One region of the Bacillus sp. GW823-FHT06A11 genome, then DNA from elsewhere that is predicted to be linked to it. Evidence: predicted binding sites of a transcription regulator. Region 1 holds the regulator's gene; the other holds the start of a gene.
The links. The regulator Rex, encoded in region 1, represses fermentation and respiration genes when NADH is low (regulators of the CRP and FNR family bind a similar motif). The targets are predictions, from matches to a motif close to TTGTGAAATATTTCACAA.
Positions count from the first base shown of each region.

Region 2: the regulator Rex is predicted to act here: its motif matches at 10,514-10,531, upstream of scfA (six-cysteine ranthipeptide SCIFF).

Region 1 is NZ_JBXAHS010000015.1:3,008-14,849, forward strand. It holds gene AC1Q8L_RS29570 (ABC-F family ATP-binding cassette domain-containing protein) at 345-2,279, opposite strand; gene AC1Q8L_RS29575 (redox-sensing transcriptional repressor Rex) at 2,466-3,095, shown strand; gene AC1Q8L_RS29580 (YdiK family protein) at 3,125-3,316, opposite strand; gene AC1Q8L_RS29585 (CPBP family intramembrane glutamic endopeptidase) at 3,313-4,062, opposite strand; gene groES (co-chaperone GroES) at 4,454-4,738, shown strand; gene groL (chaperonin GroEL) at 4,777-6,411, shown strand; purine riboswitch at 6,552-6,653, shown strand; gene guaA (glutamine-hydrolyzing GMP synthase) at 6,818-8,356, shown strand; purine riboswitch at 8,512-8,613, shown strand; gene AC1Q8L_RS29605 (NCS2 family permease) at 8,744-10,069, shown strand; gene AC1Q8L_RS29610 (response regulator transcription factor) at 10,215-10,916, shown strand; gene AC1Q8L_RS29615 (HAMP domain-containing sensor histidine kinase) at 10,900-11,842, shown strand, end outside.
Region 2 is NZ_JBXAHS010000009.1:130,240-142,081, forward strand. It holds gene AC1Q8L_RS27415 (DUF4046 domain-containing protein) at 1-189, shown strand, start outside; partial or broken gene AC1Q8L_RS27420 (IS256 family transposase) at 403-575, shown strand; gene AC1Q8L_RS27425 (RpiB/LacA/LacB family sugar-phosphate isomerase) at 563-1,213, opposite strand; gene AC1Q8L_RS27430 (hypothetical protein) at 2,755-3,318, shown strand; gene AC1Q8L_RS27435 (hypothetical protein) at 4,386-4,847, opposite strand; gene AC1Q8L_RS27440 (helix-turn-helix domain-containing protein) at 5,285-5,515, shown strand; gene AC1Q8L_RS27445 (NAD(P)H-dependent flavin oxidoreductase) at 5,958-6,932, shown strand; gene AC1Q8L_RS27450 (Rpn family recombination-promoting nuclease/putative transposase) at 7,077-7,982, opposite strand; gene AC1Q8L_RS27455 (DUF3221 domain-containing protein) at 8,297-8,692, shown strand; gene scfB (thioether cross-link-forming SCIFF peptide maturase) at 8,837-10,243, opposite strand; gene scfA (six-cysteine ranthipeptide SCIFF) at 10,304-10,465, opposite strand; gene AC1Q8L_RS27470 (putative mucin/carbohydrate-binding domain-containing protein) at 11,088-11,842, opposite strand, start outside.

The DNA.
Region 1 (11,842 bases):
ATAAAGGTGGATATGTGTATAAGTTTGTGGATAAACTAGATGAAGTCTGACCTTTGAATATATTGTTTTTCGGGAAATAAAAAGTAAGAAGATATCCCTGAAAAACATTTTGAAATATCCTTCTATTATAGAGGGTGCTGATATTGTCAATCCTTGTCGGTAAATCGATATTTCGTGTCGAATCGTTTATATATATAGGGTTACGATAGATGTATTTGAAAATTGGTTGATATATTCCGAGTTACCATTGATATATTCAAAAAATTATTTATGTACTTAAAGAAAAAAGATGTCACATAGTCAAAAATCATGACTGATGAGACATCTTCCTTATTTAAATACTCTTATACATGCAGCTCTTCCCACTCTGCCATACAAGTTTCAAGTTGTACTTGTAGCGTTTGTTTTTTAGTTGTAATTTCACTCGCTTTTTCATAATCTGCATATATTTCTGGTAAGCAAAGTTGATCTTCTAACGTAGCAATTTCTTCTTCTAAGTTTACGATGTTTTGTTCTAGTTCTTCAATTTTTCGAGTGCGTTGACGTTCTAATTGTTTACGCTCTTTTTCTTCGAGATAATTTAATTTTTCTTGAGCTACAGTTTTTTGAACAGGTGCCTGATTTTCTTGCTGTTCAAGTTGTTCAAATGCTGCGCGTTCAATCATTTCATTTTTCTTCTCCACATAGTAATCGTAATCCCCTAAATATTCCTGTGCACCTTCTGTTGATAACTCAATCACAGTCGTTGTTACACGGTTAATGAAGTAGCGGTCATGTGAGACAAATAGAAGAGTCCCTGGATAATCAATTAAAGCATTCTCTAAAATCTCTTTGCTATTTAAATCAAGGTGGTTCGTAGGCTCATCCAGAATTAATAAATTTGACTTTTGCATCATAAGCTTCGCAAGAGCTAATCGAGCTTTTTGTCCACCACTAAGGGAAGATACTGGTTTCAGTACATCATCTCCTGTAAATAAAAAGTTCCCGAGTATAGTACGGATTTCTTTTTCAGGTTGCAGTGGATATTCATCCCATAGTTCATTTAAAACCCGTTTAGAAGATGTTAAGTTTGCTTGTTCTTGATCATAATAACCAACAGATACATTTGATCCGAAAGAAACATCACCATTTAATAGTGGTAACTTATTCACAATAGATTTTAATAATGTGGATTTCCCAATTCCGTTTGGACCAACTAAAGCAACACTATCTCCGCGAGTTAAGCGCATAGTTACGTTTTCAATTATAGGGTCCTCATCATAGCCAATGGTTGCATCCTTTACTTGTAAAACATCATTTCCACTTTGCTTTTCAATATCGAAGTGGAATGATGCTGACTTAGAATCCCCTAATGGTCTCGTTAATAATTCCATTCTGTCTAGTTGTTTACGGCGACTTTGAGCACGTTTCGTTGTAGAGGCGCGAGCTATATTCTTTTGAACGAAGTCCTCAAGTTTTGCGATTTCATCTTGTTGTTTTTCGTAACGTTTCATTTCTTGCTCATATAATGCTGATTTTAAGTCTAAATATTTACTGTAGTTACCAACAAATCGTCTGCTTTCTTTATTCGAAATTTCATATACTTGTGTAACAAGTTTGTCTAAGAAATAACGGTCATGTGAAACGATTAATATTGCGCCAGGATAACCTTGTAAATATTGCTCAAGCCATGTTAATGTTTCGATGTCTAAATGGTTTGTAGGCTCGTCCAAAATAAGTAAGTCTGGTTTTGTTAATAATAATTTTCCGAGAGCTAATCTTGTTTTTTGCCCACCGCTTAAAGTAGAAATCGTCGTCTGGTGCGTTTCAACTGGGAAGCCAAGGCCGCTTAAAATGGAGCGAATATCCGCTTCATATTGATATCCACCTTGATCTTTATAATTGAGTTGCAATTGGTCATAATCAGCTAACAATCTTTCGTATGTAGCTTCGTTTGAAAAGTTTTCTTCTTTGCCCATTTCTTGCTCAAGCCTTCGAAGTTTTGTCTCCATTTGCTGTAAGTGGGTAAAGACGGTTAGCATTTCATCCCAAATTGTTAAAGACGTTTCTAGGCCGGTATTTTGAGCTAAATACCCGATTGAGACATCTTTCGGTTTTATAATTTCGCCACCATCATGTGATAACTCACCAGCGATAATTTTTAATAATGTAGATTTTCCAGCTCCATTCCTTCCAACTAATGCGATACGATCTTTTGTTTGTACTTCCAATTTTAAGTTTGCAAGAATTGTTTCTGCACCGTATAATTTCGAAAGTCCATTTACTTGTAATAAAATCAATGTTTTCACCTCAAATAATTTCTTAACTTTGCCATGTTTATATTTCTCAATCATACTAAAAATAGTGTATAGTTTAAAATAAGAGAGAATACTTCTTCTCTTTATTATACAAGGAATTTAATGAGTGCTAAACTTCTGTATTTGATTAAAGTATATGAATAAAGATAGGAAGAGAGGAGAGGTCATATGGATCAGCAAAAGATTCCACAAGCCACTGCTAAAAGATTGCCTCTATACTATCGATTTATCCAAAACTTATCTCTTTCTGGTAAGCAGCGTGTTTCATCGGCCGAATTGAGTGAAGCGGTAAAAGTAGATTCCGCAACAATACGAAGAGATTTTTCGTATTTTGGAGCGTTAGGGAAAAAGGGATATGGATATAACGTAAATTATTTATTATCATTTTTCCGCGAAACACTTGATCAAGATGATATAACGCGTGTAGCACTTATTGGAGTAGGTAATTTAGGGACCGCTTTCTTACATTATAATTTCACGAAAAACAATAATACAAAAATTGAAATGGCATTTGATGTTAGTGAAGAGAAAGTTGGAACAGAAATCGGGGGCATTCCTGTATACCATTTAGATGAATTAGAAGAGAGATTATCAAATGATATACAAGTGGCAATATTAACAGTACCGGCTACAGTAGCACAAGCTGTAGCAGATAGATTAGCTGAAACGAGCGTGCATGGTATTTTGAATTTCACACCAGCACGATTAAACGTATCAGAGAATATTAGAATTCATCATATTGATTTAGCTGTAGAGTTACAAACATTAGTTTACTTTTTGAAAAACTATCCACAATAAAACGCAGAGGAAGCGACCTCTGCGTTTTATTATTGTTTCTTCTTTGTGAATTTAACTAATATAAGGCGAAGTGCCAAATTAAAATCAATTGTTGCCATAACTGCAAATAGTATTGTCCACACATTCCAGATTGTATCTGTCACGTTCGTAATGGCGAAGCGTGTAAAGATACATCCAAGAAGGAAGTATAGTGTAGCCATGAACAATGGTGAGTTTCTCATACAAAAAATCCTCCGATAAAGCCTTGCATTTTTTCAGCTTCTTTAATCATTTCTTGAATTTGCTCATTGCTCATAAAAATTTGCCCAATAGCGACTAATGTATTCATCGCAACATGAGCTGCAATCGGAACGATAATACGCTTCGTCTTCACATATAAGAAGGCGAATACGAGCCCCATAGCAGTGTATACCAATAAATGAGTAAAATCAAAATGAATTGCTGCGAATACAAGCGAACTAATGATAGCTGCGATAAAGAAGTTAAACTTCTTATAAAGTGCACCAAATAAAATTTTTCTAAATACGATTTCTTCTAAGATAGGTCCAATTATAGATACAACAATAAGGAACCAAGGTGTGGTTCTTGCAATCTCCATCAGTTTCATTGTATTTTCTGAACCTTGTTTAATTCCTAGCAGCTGCATCTCGATCATACCAGCAACTATTTGTGAAAAGAAAGCCAAGAAGAACCCGATGAAAATCCATCCAATAGTAGCTGGAGCAGAAGAGCGCTTTGGATCTAAATGCCTGTCACGAATATCCGTTCTAAGTAACCAAAGTACGATACATAATGCAACAAAGAAGCTAATAATTGCCCAGTGTCCCGTTATGATTTGTCCTTTTTCCTCAATGGTAAATCCTCTATTATCATAGAGTCCTGTTTTTAGGAGAAGTGGCAATCCAACAACGCCAGATAACTGCATTAAAATGTATGTAACGATAATCCACCAGTATTGTTTCTTCAAATGGTTTAACCATCCTTTCTAACTATAGTGTATGAGATAAGTTAGGATAACATGTAAATATGCTACCTACGATATGAACCTCACTTGAATTATGTTTTTTTCGTAAATCCTTATTTGAAATTATAATAGAAGACAGGAGAAAGTTGTGTGTGTAGCGAAAACAACTTAGGGTGTCCTTTCATATTGTAACATACGAGCAGTGGAAACAACGATTCATATAGTAAAGGCAGTATTCTATATAGAAAGTTTATATAGTGATTTGCGAAAAAATTATGATTTTTTTACTTGCAAAAGAAATTGAGATTATTTATTATTATAAGTGTGTTAGCACTCGGATGACTTGAGTGCTAATAAAAGAAATTTACATAACAAAATGAGGAGGTTATTGTTCATGCTAAAGCCATTAGGTGATCGCGTTGTAATTGAGCTTGTTCAAGCAGAAGAAAAAACAGCAAGTGGTATCGTATTACCAGATACTGCAAAAGAAAAACCACAAGAGGGTAAAGTTGTTGCAGTAGGTACTGGTCGAGTGCTTGAGAATGGTGAGCGTGTTGCTTTAGAGGTAGCAGCAGGTGATCTTATCATCTTCTCAAAATATGCAGGTACTGAAGTGAAATATGAAGGTACAGACTACTTGATTTTACGTGAAAGTGACATTTTAGCAGTTATCGGTTAATTATATAAATCTTAAAAAATCCAAGGGGGTCAATTATTATGGCAAAAGATATTAAATTTAGTGAAGAAGCACGTCGTTCGATGCTTCGCGGTGTCGACACTCTTGCAAACGCAGTAAAAGTTACGCTTGGACCAAAAGGTCGTAACGTTGTACTTGAGAAAAAATTTGGTTCACCACTTATTACAAATGATGGTGTAACAATCGCAAAAGAAATCGAATTAGAAGATGCATTCGAAAACATGGGTGCGAAATTAGTAGCAGAAGTTGCTAGCAAAACAAATGACGTAGCTGGTGACGGAACAACAACTGCAACTGTATTAGCGCAAGCTATGATTCGTGAAGGTCTTAAAAACGTAACAGCTGGTGCTAACCCAATGGGTCTTCGTAAAGGTATCGAAAAAGCTGTTACTGCTGCAATTGAAGAATTAAAAACGATTTCTAAACCAATCGAAGGCAAATCTTCTATCGCACAAGTAGCTGCTATTTCTGCAGCTGACGAAGAAGTAGGTCAATTAATCGCTGAAGCAATGGAGCGCGTTGGTAACGATGGCGTTATTACTTTAGAAGAGTCTAAAGGATTCACGACAGAATTAGACGTAGTAGAAGGTATGCAATTTGATCGTGGATATGCATCTCCTTACATGATTACTGATTCTGACAAAATGGAAGCAGTTCTTGATAACCCATATATCTTAATTACTGACAAAAAGATTTCTAACATTCAAGAAATCTTACCGGTATTAGAGCAAGTGGTACAACAAGGTAAACCACTTCTTATCATTGCTGAAGATGTAGAAGGCGAAGCTTTAGCTACATTAGTAGTGAACAAACTTCGTGGTACATTCAATGTAGTAGCTGTTAAAGCTCCTGGATTTGGTGACCGTCGTAAAGCAATGCTAGAAGATATCGCAATCTTAACTGGTGGCGAAGTAATCACTGAAGAATTAGGTCGTGACTTAAAATCTGCTACAGTTGAATCTTTAGGACGCGCTGGTAAAGTTGTTGTTACAAAAGAAAACACAACTGTAGTTGAAGGTATTGGAAATACAGAGCAAATCGCAGCTCGCATCGGTCAAATTCGTGCGCAATTAGAAGAAACAACTTCTGAATTCGATCGTGAAAAATTACAAGAGCGACTTGCTAAACTAGCAGGTGGCGTAGCGGTAATTAAAGTAGGTGCAGCAACTGAAACTGAGTTAAAAGAGCGCAAACTTCGCATTGAAGATGCACTTAACTCAACTCGTGCAGCAGTAGAAGAAGGTATCGTTGCAGGTGGTGGTACTTCACTTATGAACGTATACACGAAAGTAGCTTCTATCGTAGCAGAAGGTGACGAAGCAACAGGTATCAACATCGTACTTCGCGCACTAGAAGAGCCAGTTCGTCAAATCGCAATCAACGCTGGTCTAGAAGGATCTGTAGTTGTAGAGCGTCTAAAAGGCGAAAAAGTAGGCGTTGGTTTCAACGCAGCTACTGGCGAATGGGTTAACATGCTTGAGTCTGGTATCGTAGATCCAGCTAAAGTAACTCGTTCTGCACTTCAAAACGCAGCATCTGTTGCAGCTATGTTCTTAACAACTGAAGCTGTAGTAGCTGACAAGCCAGAACCAAATGCGCCAGCAATGCCTGACATGGGCGGCATGGGCATGGGCGGTATGGGCGGAATGATGTAATTCCGTTTGCCCTAAAAAACATCCATTTCTATATAGAAATGGATGTTTTTTTATGTTTTTTAGAAAAGGAAATGAATTTCTGTAGAATTTTGTCGCTTTCTCTCTTGACCATATAGATACTTCATTGTTAGAATCTAGGAAGATAATATAAAACGATCCTTCATATATCCTCAATGATATGGTTTGAGAGTCTCTACCGGGTTACCGTAAACAACCTGACTATGAAGGCAGTGTGTCTTATATTTATAAAGAGCGGAGACTATCTTTCTTTATAAAGCCAGACCCCTGCCTTTTCTTTGTTATGAGACTAGAGGCGGAGGACTGGCTTTTTTTATTATATTAGTAATGCTTTTCGCCAAATTGGTGAAAATATTTATATACGAGAACTAACGTTGGGGTGATTATTTTGAAGAAGCAACACGATACAATTATCGTTTTAGATTTTGGAAGTCAATACAATCAGTTAATAGCACGTCGAATTCGTGAGTTCGGTGTATACAGTGAACTTCATCCACATACAATTACTGCAGAAGAAATTAAAGCAATGAATCCAAAAGGGATTATTTTCTCTGGTGGACCAAATAGCGTATACGGTGAAGGTGCATTACATTGTGATGAAAAAATCTTCGAACTAGGTTTACCGATCTTCGGTATCTGTTACGGTATGCAGCTTATGACACAACACTTCGGTGGTAAAGTAGAGCGTGCTAACCACCGTGAGTACGGAAAAGCTGTTCTTAAAGTAGAGAACGAATCAAAATTATATGCGAACCTTCCAGAAGAGCAAGTTGTATGGATGAGCCATGGCGACTTAGTAACTGGTTTACCTGAAGGATTCGTAGTAGACGCAACAAGTGAGTCTTGCCCAATTGCTGGTATGAGCAATGAAGCGAAAAACTTATACGGTGTACAATTCCACCCAGAAGTACGTCACTCTGAGCACGGTAACGATTTAATTAAAAACTTCGTATTCGGCGTATGTGGTTGTTCTGAAGGATGGAACATGGAGAACTTTATCGAAGTAGAATTAGAAAAGATTCGTGAAACTGTTGGAGACAAAAAAGTACTATGTGCACTTAGTGGCGGCGTAGACTCTTCTGTTGTAGCAGTATTAATTCATAAAGCAATCGGCGATCAGTTAACATGTATTTTCGTTGACCACGGTTTACTTCGTAAAGGTGAAGCAGAAGGCGTTATGAAAACATTTAGCGAAGGCTTCCATATGAACGTTATTAAAGTGGATGCACAAGAACGTTTCATGAACAAGTTAAAAGGTGTAGAAGATCCAGAACAAAAACGTAAAATCATCGGTAACGAATTCATTTACGTATTTGATGATGAAGCGTCTAAATTACAAGGTATGGACTTCCTAGCACAAGGTACACTTTACACAGATATCGTTGAAAGTGGTACAGCAACTGCACAAACAATTAAATCTCACCATAACGTTGGTGGACTTCCAGAAGACATGCAGTTCAAATTAATTGAGCCTTTAAATACGTTATTTAAAGATGAAGTACGTGTATTAGGATCTGAACTAGGAATTCCTGATGAAATCGTATGGCGTCAACCATTCCCAGGTCCTGGTCTTGGTATTCGTGTATTAGGTGAAATCACAGAAGAGAAATTAGAAATCGTTCGTGAATCTGATGCGATTTTACGTGAAGAAATTATTAAAGCAGGATTAGACCGCGAAATCTGGCAATACTTCACGGCGCTTCCTGGTATGCGTAGCGTAGGTGTTATGGGTGACGAGCGTACTTATGATTACACAGTAGGTATCCGTGCAGTAACATCTATTGACGGTATGACAGCTGACTGGGCACGTATCCCTTGGGACGTACTAGAGAAAATCTCTGTTCGTATCGTAAACGAAGTAAAACACGTTAACCGTATCGTGTATGATGTAACGAGTAAGCCACCAGCAACTATTGAGTGGGAATAGTATTGTAATAAAAAAGATCCATCTATCATTTATGAATAGATGGATCTTTTTGTTTTCGTTATTAATACGAACGAAAATATAAAAATTTATAAAAACGTTCGCTTTTAAATTGACAAAAATACATTCAAGAGTTAATATGAGTATGTAATTCAAACGAAAAGTGAATATTATGCCGTCGTATAATATCGGGGATATGGCCCGAAAGTTTCTACCTAGCTACCGTAAATGGCTTGACTACGAGGCGTTTGTATAAAGATGAGGGGAAACTTGTCTTTGTTTATAGAACGCTTCCATGTATATATGCAATGGAAGCCTTTTTTATTTCTCGGGATAAAAGAGGGCTAGGGTGAAATACGGCGAGTAATCATATAACGGGGGAAACGTAGGATGAAACGCTATTTTCAATTTGATGAGCTCGGTACCAATTATAAGACTGAGTTCATAGCGGGGTTAACAACATTTCTATCTATGGCTTACGTACTGTTTGTCAATCCTGCTACGCTGTCGCTTGGAAATGTTAAAGGGTTACCAGCAGGTACAGGGATGGATCCAGGTGCAGTATTCGTTGCTACGGCATTAGCGGCAGCAATCGGTTCGTTAATTATGGGTATTTTCGCGAAGTATCCAATTGCTTTAGCGCCAGGTATGGGAATTAACGCGTTCTTTGCTTATACAGCAGTGTTAACGATGGGTATTCCGTGGCAAACGGCTATTGCCGGAACATTAATGTCAGGTATTATCTTTATTATTCTTACTGCTTCAGGTATTCGTGAAAAAATCATTAATGCAATTCCATCGGAGTTAAAGTTTGCAGTAGCGGCAGGTATCGGATTGTTCATTGCATTCCTTGGATTCCAAAATGCTGGAATTATCGTGAAAAATGATGCTGTTCTTGTTGGGTTGGGGGACTTAACAAAGGGCACAACGTTACTAGCAATCTTCGGGGTTGTTACGACAATCATCTTCATGATTAAGAAAGTTAATGGTGCAGTATTTTACGGTATGATTCTTACAGCGATCTTAGGAGTGGCAACAGGATTAATTGATACTCCGAAAGCTGTAGTGGGAGCAATACCGAGTCTAGAACCAACGTTCGGTGTGGCGTTAACGCACTTCGGAGATATTTTTACAGTTCAAATGGGGATTGTTATTATAACGTTCTTCTTTATCGATTTCTTTGATACAGCAGGTACGCTTGTAGCGGTTGCGAATCAAGCTGGATTAATGAAGAACAATAAATTACCACGTGCAGGAAAAGCATTATTTGCAGATGCGATTGCAACTGTAATTGGTGCAATCTTGGGTACATCAACAACAACGTCTTACATTGAGTCTTCTGCAGGGGTAGCAGCAGGAGGACGTTCTGGATTTACAGCAGTTGTAACAGCAGGATTCTTCTTACTGGCACTATTCTTCTCGCCATTACTAAGTGTTGTAACGCCAGCTGTAACGGCACCAGCTTTAATTATTGTAGGAATCTTGATGGTTTCTTCTTTAGGGGAAATTGATTGGAAGAAATTCGAGATTGCAGTGCCAGCATTCTTTACAATTATCTCTATGCCACTTACGTATAGTATCGCAACTGGGATTGCGATTGGATTTATCTTCTATCCAATTACAATGGTTGTGAGTGGTCGTCGTAAAGAGGTTCATCCGATTATGTATGTTATGGGAGTTTTATTCGTACTATATTTCATCTACGTTCGTAAATAAAAGGGGTTTTTTAAAAGGTCTAGACTTAAGGGGAGTCTAGACCTTTTTTGCGTCTTCAGAAAATCTTAAGGATTTCCGAGCGTTTTTCTTCAGAAGTTTTCCTATAATAGAAGTTAGGGATTAAAAAAGTAATGGGGGAGATATTGTGGCACACGAAACAATACTTGTCGTAGATGATGAAAAAGAAATTCGGAATTTAATTACAATCTATTTAAAGAATGAAGGATATAAAGTATTACAAGCAGGGGACGGAGAAGAAGGGCTACGTTTACTGGAAGAAAATGAAGTGCATCTAGTCGTATTAGATATTATGATGCCGAAAGTAGATGGTATTCATATGTGTATGAAAGTAAGAGAATCGAAAGAGATGCCTATTATTATGCTTTCTGCGAAAACACAAGATATGGATAAGATTTTAGGATTAACAACAGGAGCAGATGATTACGTAACGAAGCCCTTTAACCCATTAGAGTTAATTGCACGAATTAAATCTCAGTTACGCCGTTATATGAAAATGAATGGTTTTGCTATTCAAAATGAGGACGAGCTAGAAATTGGAGAGATGAAAATAAATATCTCGACCCATAAAGTTATTGTAGAGGGAGAAGAAGTGAAACTAACCCCGAGGGAATTTTCAATTTTAGAATTGCTAGCTAGAAATCCAGGTATGGTGTTTAGTGCGGAGCAAATTTATGAAAAGGTGTGGAACGAACGATCTTTCCAGTCTGATAATACTGTAATGGTGCATATTCGAAAAGTACGTGAAAAGATTGAGGAGAATCCAAGGAAGCCTAGATATATAAAAACAGTATGGGGAGTGGGGTATAAGATTGAAAAAGATATTTAATCCGTTTACTTATGTTAGGAAAATCCGAGAATTGATTGGAAAGATAATAAAGAGCGTGAAACGGAGTATAAGGATTCAACTTATTACGGCGTTTACTGCTTGTGCGTTATTAGGTCTCTTTGTATCAACGAAGATAGTAGCACCTATTTTTGAAGATGCTAGCCAGCATGCCGAGATTAATTACAGAGATGGTATGGAGCAAATTAATCGTAAAGCTCAAAGTACAGCGGAAATGATGGTTGCTGAAAATAAATTAGATGCTGTACAAAATATGATAGAACTAGAAAATGAGAATTTAGAGCAAGAGCATGATGCCTTTAAAATATTAGTTACTGACGAAAATGGTAAAGTTTTGTATAAAACGAAGCAAGCGCAAGAAGAACAAATTAATTTGCATAATACAATTCGTAATGCGACTTCATTTGCTATCAATTATTCAAATAATAATGATATTGAAAGATCAAGAAAAGAGTTTATTACATTCTCGCCTATTACAATTGAAGGTAAGAACTTATATATGTTTGTAAGCGGGATTCCTCAAGGCGAGGTAGTGTATTATAAAGTAGAAGGACCATTCCCATTTTTAATTGGTGTCCTTGTATTCATTTTCTCTTTCTTCTATATAACAAAGAGAAAGATGAAGCAGATTGAAGCAATGGCAGAAGGTGTAAAGGAAATAGAAAAAGGAAACTTAGCGTACCGCATTGAGAAGAAAGGTGAAGATGAGATTGCGTCTTTAACTGAGAATATTAATAATATGGCGGAAGAGCTTATGAATAATATAGAAAAAGAACGTAAATTAGAAAAGCAGAAAAATGAGCTTATTACGAATGTATCTCATGATTTACGTACACCACTTACTTCTATTATGGGTTACTTACGATTACTTCGAGATTCTAAATATGAAAATCAAGAACAACATGATG
Region 2 (11,842 bases), on a different contig from region 1:
ATTGAAGAAAAAGAGAAGCTGACAGATAATCAATTATTACAGCAATACACAATGCAATGGCTTAAAAATCATAGATTATGGACACCTGTAGTAAGATACTGGAATGGGAGCCCATATGCAATGATTAATGATTTATATCCAAATAAATATATAAAAAGCTCATTCAGTGGATATATAAATAAATTTTGATATTATTAGACACAACATATTTACGTAAAAACTTTAATTGCTAAACAGCAAACTATATATGCACTACTAATTAAAATAGGTATGATGATATTATCTATATGCATATTTCTTATCACAGGTATAGTAAATAAGCTCTGAACAGGTCTGAATATCACCGTTGAAATAAAAATAAAGCTAACTTTAAAGTGCAATATCAAGTCTCCATAAGGTAACGAAAAAGGCGCTTTCCTGAACGAAAACGCCTTACTCAAGGTTCTGTATTTACATGTAAAAGATCTCCAAAACAAATGGAATGGCGGTGTAATTGGTTAATGGTGTTGAATCAACTTATGGTTAACTATAAATTCGCCAAACGTATTAAAAAAAATAGTATTTACCTACCGTAATTTAAATGCTTCATTTGTTCGATAAGATAATTTGATATATCTGTGTTATTGCCATTTCGCAAGAGGAATTCCACTAAATCTTGCTTTTGAAGAACAGGATTAATAACCGCTCCATCTAGCTGACTTAGAATCTCAACAATACTATGATGTGAAAAACTCTTGATTACTTTAAAAAGTTCTGCATCACGTTTCTTTCGTTCGGCAGATTCTTCAGGATACCCAGTATTGAACGGTTCTTCAAATAGTTTCTCAAGCGTGAAGCGAAGATTTAATTCGCCCGCCCAACCGAAATTCAATCCAAGTGGCAGTGATGCACAGTTTCCATTATTTATCCTACCGAATAGGAACGCATCTGTTGGAGTTGGCAGATAACCGCTAATGACATTCGGAAGTGTATTACAGGCAATCGACATACCAACACCGCTACTACATCCAGTGATCACAAAATCAACTGCACCTGAATTTAGAAGTAGACCAACAGCTAAGGACACTTGGATATAGCTTAACTCGGAGTCTTTAAATGTAACACCAAAATTGAGCACTTCATATCCATGCCTCGCCACAGCCCTTTTTGTCTCTTCAAAAATCAGTTCATTTTTGCTAATTTGGGTACTTGCTTGTATCACCGCTATCTTCATTCTTACACGACCTTTCGATTTAATTATCACACAAATCGAAATTCAAAAGAAGATAAAAAAAGGCAGAAGCAATCTTGCCTTAATATTTGCTATTCTAAATATTCGTTTCAAAAACTTACACAGATTTCTTAACAATCCCGTTAACTTGTTTCGCCATGAACCTTCTTACCTCTTCTTTACATATTCTCTTGAACTACCCCCACTTTTACTTCGTTTAGAAGTGAGGAATTCCTAAGTAAAGAGTTCAATCGAACTCTAGTTGATTAGGCTGCCCCCGCAGTCCTTACGGTTAGAAGCCTTATTGCTTCATTTGATTACTTCTTTCATTTTCATACGATTAATTTTAAAATAGTTTGTTCCTCGTAAAATCAATCTACGAGGAGTCGAATTGATTAACAAAATGAAAATTTAGATTTTTATTTTGTTAATTATTGTCCATACACATTAATACCTTGTTCTTAATGAGTAAATTGGTTATTAAAAAGTGGTATTATAACTAATTCTAAATGCAAACATATTGTACAAGAATAAAAAAATATTTACTTCCAAAATCTATAGTATTGATTTATTTATCGATTAAAATACATCCCTTGTCAATTACTTGATGTATTTTAGATATTTATTTGATAAAAAAGAAGGATGAATGTTCAATCAACTGACACAACTACTTTTTAGGAAGTGTGTTATAGTTAATTCAGAATCAATACTGCATAGCAGCATTAATTCTCACCTATCTTTTATTTATTTGTTTTTACACCAACTTAAAGGAAAGACCAACTATATTTTTAGTTGGTCTTTCCTTTTGTTATCAGAATAAGATTAAGAATCACTTAGTTTATATACAAATTACTATTTATTTTACGATAATGTACATATACTTCCGATAGAATTCTACCGTCCCCTTGATAAAATATGAAAAATATAACTAGTTAAGATATCTTTCACAAAAAAATCCAAACAAAAAGAACTCGTAATATATAATTACAAGTTCTTTTTATCGTAACTTCAACACATTGGAACTATAAACTTGTAAACAACAACATTAGAGGAAGGGTGAATTATCCCTTTAAAATGATTATATAACTAATATTCATATTTTGAGATTGAAACCTTGAACATTTCGTTAATTTTAACGATTACTTTAATATTCTTCATTTTTAATTTACACAAACATTTATAATTATATATATTTAAATATAATTAAATAAACTAAAACTAAAAATATATGTGAAATTTTTTATATTTTTTTGATTTTAATAGAATATTTTATGATTATCATTTCATTTTCACTCTAATATTGCCATGTTTTTAGATTGCTATTAGAGTTTTACCTTCTAAAACTTACTTAAAATTGGTTAGTATTGAATACATTGACTGAAAATTGAGAAATCAAATGCATATTGATACTATTATCATATAAATTATCTGTCAGTCTAACTTCCATTACCCACAATAATGTTTTTCTATATATGTATAGAAATAATTTATCTGTCAGTAATTTATAGTTTATTATCATACATTAAAAAGGAGGAAGTAAAATTATGAAAAAGAAAATCATTACAGCAACTGCTCTGGCTGCAACATTAGCTACAGGTGCATTACCTACGACATCAGTATTTGCTGCTGAGACAGTTGCTCCTATCCAACAACAGGAATCACAAGTTAGTATTCAACCGTTTGCACAAAATAATCTAGAAACTGCTGTTCAAGCTGCATTAAATGGTCCCGAAGTAAAAAAAATAAAAGTATTTGAGCATGAATTTAATGTAAAAGAAATTGAAGTTGTGGATCGAGGTGCAGCTGGTAAAGATGTATACGGACAAATCTCTCATCATTTAAGCTTCCGTCCAGATGATCAACTTTACTATAAATTCACAAAAAAAGATGGTGAGGTAACGGGATTCGAATTTCATATTGATAGAGGCGGCTGGACACCAATTGTAGCTCCACTTTTATCAATTCTTGCTGCATATAACGGAATTCCTGTTAATCCAAATGATTTAAATTCACTCGGTCAACAGCTTGGAAAAGTTATCGATGGAAGTTGGGAACATGCAGGACAATCTATTGCTACTGCAGTTAGTTTAAGCTTTAATGAGAAATAAGCTTGTAGGTATTATTTAGGCTTACAGAGAAGTATTATTCTCAAATTTTTCTAAAATGATATTATATGTAACATGTCTATTTCTAACTTTAATGCAGTAATACGAGTGAGACTCTCCCCAAAAGTCTTTTGATCTCAGATATGGAATGCATATAATTTTGCCACATAATTTCTTAACAAATAAAAACCTATGTTAATTAAAATTAAGAATCATGTAGATCTTACTAATTTCAGTAATTCATTGTACTTTGGAAAACAGACGTCTAGTTTAAGACTTCTGTTTTCTTTGTATAAAGTAGATCCTCCTATTCTTTCTCACAACTAAAAGACTATTATAATAATAATTTCAATAACTACTCATAAACTCCATACATACTACAGATTATGTTTGTATGCTACATATATCAATAGAAAGGGATGATATATGTTGCTGACAATTTATATAATATACCTGTTTTTATCAATTGCTATCATGCTATTCTTATTTACAAGCACACTCGGTTAATTTTATTGATTATATCAAGCTCACTTCTTTCCATCAAAAAAGCAAAAAGCAACAATAGAAAAGGTATTTAAAATCCACTCTTTAACCAATTTCCATAATATTTTATTACTTAGTATTCAATTGAAAATAATAGTTGGTTAAGGTTTAATAACTGCTTACAACACAATTAAAGGCTAAGCTCATCACCACGGATTATAACTGTAAAAGCATGTATGACAATATTTCACTTCCAATTATCAACAAACATAATAAGGTACAGAAAACATCCTTTTAGTATAAATTTCTATGAGGTATCTAACAAATGAAAATAGAATCTGCCTTACTACGCCCTCAAGCCAAGTTTTGGTGTTCTATGAACTTTTGCCTACAGAATTAATATTTTGATACGCTTGCCAAATAATTCTTAATGAATAAATATATCTCACCGACATTTTTTAGCAAACAAATGAAACTCATTTTTAAATAAAAACGCCATCCTTCCTATAGATTTCTATAAAAAGAATGACGCTTTCTATTAATTATAAGCATAAATTCATCTTAGGTTGTTGGTAATATAAATAGACTTATTCCCATGCAGCAAATGCTACATAATCTTCTTTACCATATTTGTTTTGATATTCATCTGCTTGAATTATATCAACTTCTCCAACATGGTCTGGCTGAAATCCCGTTCCATCTCCATTATCAATAGGTTTCACTAGAGAAACTAACATACGTCCCGTAACTTCAGATTCTTTAGAAGTTTGCTTCAATGGAAGACCGTTAGATTTAAGATATTGCTTTTGTTTCTCGGTAAGTTTAAGTACTGCTGCTTCTGAAATATCTGTGTTCTTTTTACTTTGCTCAAGCTTGTCCATTTCTGATTGTTTTGCGGCTTCTTCTGCCTTACTCTTTTCAAGCTTGTCCATTTCTAATTGTTTTGTGACCTCTTCCGCCTTACTTTTTTCACTACAAACTGATAACTTAACAGCTGGGTAGAAAGTGGTGAGTATACTGGACCAGATATGACTGATTTCAGATTTCACATTTTTTGTCATTATTTCCTTTCATCATATCTAAAACAGATTTATATGCTTAGTGACAAGGTCAATCAAGCTATATAAGCAGATAATCCATTCTACTCATTCGCCATATTATGCATAATAATCTATAAAATACGTATCTATAAATTAAAGATCTAAAAAAGAAAAAATCTGAAAATCCTTCTGACGTAAGGAGTTTCAGATTTTTTTATTTTAGTAATACCCTTTGCAACAAGTTGCCATTAGGATAGTGTATCAGCAACTTGTAGCTATTACTATGAATGCTAGATTCCTCAAAATTATTCCATATTTTTTCATTATATTTATATTATTCTATGCTTTGTTCTAAATTATAATTCCATATTTATGGACAAAAGTTTAAATTTATGGAATTTTGTACAAGCTATTTATACATCATTCTTAATTAGGAGGGATTCTTTATGTTTGGTCTAGGAAAAAAAAGAACTTCATTTGGTGAGTATTTAGATCACAGAGGAATCAAACAACAATGGCTTGTACAAAGAACTGGATTAAGTAAATCTCTGATAAGTGATTTAGCAAATAAAAAGGATCGTATTCCCACTTTAACATCTGCAACTAAAATCATTAGAATACTAAAAAAATTTGATAAGCATATTGATTATCAAGATTTTTGGAATATTGATATTTAAAACTTCTAGAATGTACTACACATCTAATTGTCTCTAATCCAATCGTGTAGATTACTAAAAACATAGATTTTTTCCTTTACAACTATTGATTATTTAACACTTATAATACAAAAATTACTTTTATTAAAAAGCATATAAACTTCTATTTAGCTCTGTTCATATCCCCGCTTAAAATAATTAATGATTACATCCCACTTCATTTTTGACAAATCAATTTTTTAATAACATTTTTTGTTAGAAAATCTAAATTTCGTTGTTTTTTATCCAGAATCCTTAATATACATTTGATATTATTCTAAAATTTATAGCGCACTATTCGAACATTTTGTGAAAATCATCAAAAAACATCACAAACTACTAGTAGCAGGTATTAATTTCCTGTGTTTGTTCCAAACACCGTGTTAAACTGAAGGGGTTTAACAGATCTACTCTAATAACATTAATGAAATGGGGTATTTACTTGAACTTTCCACAATTAAAAATCGGGCATATGATGCCAAAGGTCCCAATTCTACAGGGAGGAATGGGCGTAGGCATTTCATTAAGTAAACTTGCATCTGCAGTTGCAAATGCTGGAGGAATTGGGATTATATCAGGAACTGGTATTTCCATAGATGAAATGAGAATGCATATTAGGAAGGCGAAAGAAAAGATTCGGAATACTGGTTATATTGGAGTAAATGTCCTTTTTGCAATGAATGATTTTGCTGAAAAAATGAAAGCAGCCATTGAGGAAAAAGTTGATTTCATCATATCTGGTGCTGGCATTTCACGAGATATGTATACTTGGGGGAAAAATGCCGGCATACCAGTTATTTCAATAGTATCCTCAGCCAAACTCGCTAGATTATCTGAACGCTTGGGTGCGGCCGCTGTTGTAGTAGAGGGGCATGAAGCAGGAGGACATCTGGGTACCGATCGACCTTTATTCGATATATTACCGGAAGTAGTTGCAGCAGTCAAAATTCCCGTAATTGCTGCTGGAGGAATTATGACTGGGAAAGATATTGCTCGTGCCTTAAAAATGGGTGCATCTGGTGTGCAAATGGGTACAAGATTCGTTGCAAGTAATGAGTGTGACGCACCACTATCCTTTAAGGAAAAATATATAAATGCTCGATTAGAAGATACCATATTAGTCAAAACAACTGTCGGGCTCCAAGGTCGTGCGGTTAAAAATAACTTTACTAAATTAATAGCTGATAATAATAAAAAGATAAAAATAAAAAAGTGTATAAATTGCTTAAAAAACTGTTCTTATCGTTTCTGCACGCTAGATTCTTTGATAACCTCTATGGATGGTGATTGTGAAAATGGTCTTGTTTTCGCAGGTGCACGAGTAAATGAAGTCAAAGAGATATTGCCCGTCCAAACAATTATTAACAATATTATGATGGAATATAGAGCATGTATTTAAGGTAGAATCCATGTAAGTTTTTTAAAAGATATTTAATGTTGTAAATTCTTATTTTCCTGACGATACATCAACTAATAATTATACTCCGGACATTATTGGTCATAAAAAAGAACACCTACAAATGCTGTAGGTGTTCTTTTTTATTTATAATTGGATAATTTCTCTTATTTCTTCTATAGGTAACTTCGTAAATTTGGCAATATCCTCTACAGACATTCCGTTTTTATACATACCACATACCAATTGTATACGTTCGGCTTTTTTGCCTTCTTCAATACCCTTTTCAATACCTTTTTTGATTCCTTGCTCCTCTGCGTGAGCAAACTTTGCAGCTTCATCCATTAGGGTTTTTTCCCTCGCTTCATAGGCTTGTCGGAATGTCGAATCTTGACTCATTCGCTCCCACTTATTCATTGCTTTTTGTAAAATCGGATCTTGATTCATCGCAATGTCCTCCAATGTTTGAGTTAAGTGTTCATCTTCATTTGCCGGAAGTAATAACAGCCAACGAACAAATGAATCTTCCCACGGATTAACTTTCTCTTCCCGCCATTGTTCCATTAGTTTAGGAAGCTCTATAACATGAATCTCTATATCATCACTAAACTGCTTTTGCTGTTGTACATTCCATAGCTTTCCCGTTGTATGAAATTCCTCATATTCGGGAAAAAGTACGAAGTTTAACAAATTAATAGTAATTGTTTTACTAAGAGAGCTGTAAGGCATCCCTTTTTGTAACTGTGAAGTATATAATTTACCCCAGTAATACAAACTTCGTTTAATCATGTCGTGATTATTATTCAGCTGAATTTCTACGTTTACTTTAGTACCTGTGTCTAATGTGGCTGAGACATCTAAAATTGATAATTTATCATCCTCGTGTTCTCGATGTAAATGTGGATCCTCTAATTGTAGTGACATAATAGGTGATTCTAATGAATTCTTTAGCATGGCATTTAAAAATGTGATAAGAATATCCTCACTACCACTTGTCCCAAATAATTGCTTAAAAGCAAAATCAATTCGTAAATTTACTAATGACTTGGTCATGACTTTCCTCTTCCTGTCTAAGAAACTCTCTTTTCTTTATTGTACATAAAAATTAGGTAATCATGCAAATAGGAACATTTACAAAAGATAGCGCTATCATTCTTTTCAAAAATATATATTCACTAGAAGATAGAGGTAAAATTAATAGTTAATTTGGTGAATTATAACATATATTATCTTTAAATAATACCCATTTGAAAAAACAATGGATTATTTGTGACATAATTGTTAAATTTAGGGATATAAAAAAGGCTTTCTATATAAAAAATAGAAAGGTGATGGTGTACGGATAAAATATAAGGGGGATTTATATTATGTTTTCAAAAAAACAAAAATTAGTAACAGTGGTTACCACTCTGACGCTAGGATGTGGATTAGTTTTCGGATTAACTCCTACTTCCGCAGATTCTATAAGTAATCCTACGCCTATTAAGGAAGAACAAGTAAGAATACAGATACCTTTTACTGGATATGTTATTTCAGCAGATGATAATTATTTAGTTGTAGCTAACACTAATACAAAAGAGGAGGCACTTTCTTATCAAAATAATTGGTGGGAATTAGCTTCTCAGAATAAAATTTTACGTGTTCCTATTACTAGCAAGGATAACTATAGCGTAGGTGAAAAACTAAATATATTTTCCGTAGGATGGACTCACTCTATTCCACCAATCGCTGTTATGCCTGTTATCGAAAAAATAATTGAATAAATTATATATTTTTTACAAAAGAAGATAGCCATTACAAATGGCTATCTTCTTTTAAACTCATTTATTCTAAATTGGACTAAAGAATTCTTGTTTGTAACTATCTTTATAAATTTATGCTATAACAACACTTGTGCACTTTTTTATTTACTGAACCATGCCTTGTTCTTCCTTCTTCATAGCTCTAATGGATTGAGCTACTTTAACCATCATAGAACATTCTATTCTCTTTCGGAAGATTTTACAGCTGAACTCATGTGTTCCCTTAAGAGAACCCGTTGCATGTATTGTATTAGCTGGACAACCGCCACTACAGTAAAGCTGTGCCCAACATTCCTGACATTCCGGTTTTGAATAGCAATTACTTTCCTTAAACTGAGACTGTATCTCTGCTTTTATAATGCCATCCCATATATTCCCCATACTATATTCTTCTTCTCCCACAAACTGATGACAAGGAAATATCTCCCCCCACGGGGTAATAGCTAGATATTCAGTCCCTGAACCGCAACCAGAAATTCTCTTTTGAACGCACGGACCTTCTGAAAGGTCGAGCATGTAATGATAAAATGTAAAACCATTTCCTTTTTCCTCACGGTTTAGCATTTCTTTCGAGAGAATTTCATACTGATTGTAAATTTCCAGCAGGTCTTCTTCACAGAGCGCATATGGTTCTTGGGGATTACAGATAACAGGTTCCATTGAGATTTTGTTAAAACCTAAGTCAGCGATGTGATAAATATCATTGGTAAAATCAACATTATTATGGGTATAGGTTCCACGTACATAGTATTCTTTATCTCCACGCTTCTCAACAAACTCCTGGAATTTTGGAATGATATGATTATAGCTACCTTTCCCATTGACAGTTTTACGAAGATAATCATGAACTTTTTTTCTTCCATCAAGGCTTAATACAACATTGTGCATTTCTTGATTTAAGAATTCAGTAATTTCATCATTAAGCAGCATACCATTTGTAGTAAAGGTAAAACGAAAAGTTTTTTTGTACTCTTTTTCTTTATTTCTTGCATAGGCGACAATCTGTTTGACAGTTTTCCACGCCATGAGTGGCTCCCCACCAAAAAAATCAACATCGAGATTTCGATGATTACCTGAGTTTTCTAATAGAAAATCTATGGCTCTTTTTCCAACTTCAAAACTCATTATGGCTCTATTTCCATTGTATTTTCCTTGGCTAGCAAAGCAGTATTCACACGACAGATTACATGTATGCGCGACATTAAGGCAAAGAGCTTTTACATAAGTGGGACGATTTATCAAATCAATTGAAAGGTCCCTATAATCATCTTCGGTAAAAAGCTTCCCATCTCTTTTTAGTTCTTCAATATCCGCAATTGTTTCTCGAATTTCCTTCTTGGAAACGTGGAAATCATATTTATACTTTTCCTGCATTATTGACAGGATTTCTTCCATAGGAGTATTCTGATATAGCATAATTATTTCATAAGCAAGATCATCAACGACATGTACGGATCCGCTATAAGTATCTAACACGATATTGTATCCATTTAATTTATATTGATGAATCATACTGGATAACCAAACTCCTTTTTCATAAAGATTGCCACCTAAATAAAATATAATTGAATACTATACTTCTTGTTTCCTATTTATTGTATTTTCACACTTTTGATTTGCAACTCCACATGAGGTTTTACAAGCAGACTGACAAGATGTCTGACATGCACCACACCCACCATGTTTTATAGTATCTTGCAGTTTACAAGTGCTCAGTGTTATAATTCTTTTCATTGTTTATAACCTCCTTTTGAAATAATTTTGAAGAACTAAGGTATATGTTTGTGATTTTTTTCACAATTATATACCTTAGTTCTTCAATTTCCCACAAATTGTTACTAATATCCTTATATATTAACGAATTACTTTATTTTACGTTCCTTTCTTTTAACCTTAATTTAAAATATCACGAGAAGGTTGAATATTATCCATTTAACAGTTACATATCGCAAAGCTACATATAGAATAATATTTATTGTAATTATTTATACATTCACAAATACGGTACGTGAAATTGCAACATTTATCTTATAATAAATATGGGCGTTTATAACTTTGTGCTACAACTATAAAAAGTCAATCCCATTGGAATTGACCTTTTATAAACTGTGGCAACAGAAGGATGTCATAAAACTAGGATTTGATATTGTAGCATTTCATTTGTGAAAAGTATAACATGATTAACTAAGAATAGATGTGTCAATCCTTGGAACATTAGCTATAACTTGATTTTTTGAGTATATATAATAGTTAGTGGGCTATAGAATTCATCCTATATCACTATTAATAATTAGCGTTTTTTAATAATAAAAAAGGATGTCTAAAAAAATTCTATTTTTTTGGACATCCTTTTTATCTATTTTATTAATAATCCTGTAGGAGTAACTTGATATGTTTTTTTCTTGCCTACAAATTCCTGTTTACTATTCTCAAGATTAGTAAGTGTGGCACGGGTCTTTTCCTTCTGTGCTTCTCCCTCTATATGAGTAAACTCGATATAATCCCCTACCTTAACTGGAACGGTTTGGCTTTCAGCATTTTGTTGTCTATTTCCTACAATTTCTTTATTGTACAATATATTGCCCGATGAGTTTTGAACTTTAATGCTTGCATACGTACTAGTAAAATAGGAATGGGGGATACCCGCTTCTAATTTAATCTGCATTTTTTCTGTTGCTTTGTTATACTCTACTTTTGCGATTTCTCGATCATTATATCCCTTTAAAGACCAGTTAAATTGATTTCCATCTAAAACTGTCGTTTCTGGCATTTTTTCTACTTTCTTCAGGCCTTCTTTTGTAACTTGATATCTTGCTGTCTTTCCAATGGTTTCATTTTTGTTATTTTCAAGGTTAATTAAAGTCGCTCTCGTCTTTTCCTTTGTTGCTTCCCCTTCTATATGAGTAAGTTCAATGTAATCACCTATTTTAACGGGCACAGTTTGGCTTTCAGCATTTTGTTGTTTATTTCCCACGATTTCCTTATTGTACAGAACGTTGCCAGAAGCATTCTGGACCTTAATACTCGCATACGTACTAGTAAAGTAGGAATGGGGTACACCTGCTTCTAGTTTTACCTTCATCTCTTCTACTGTTTTATCATAATTTACTT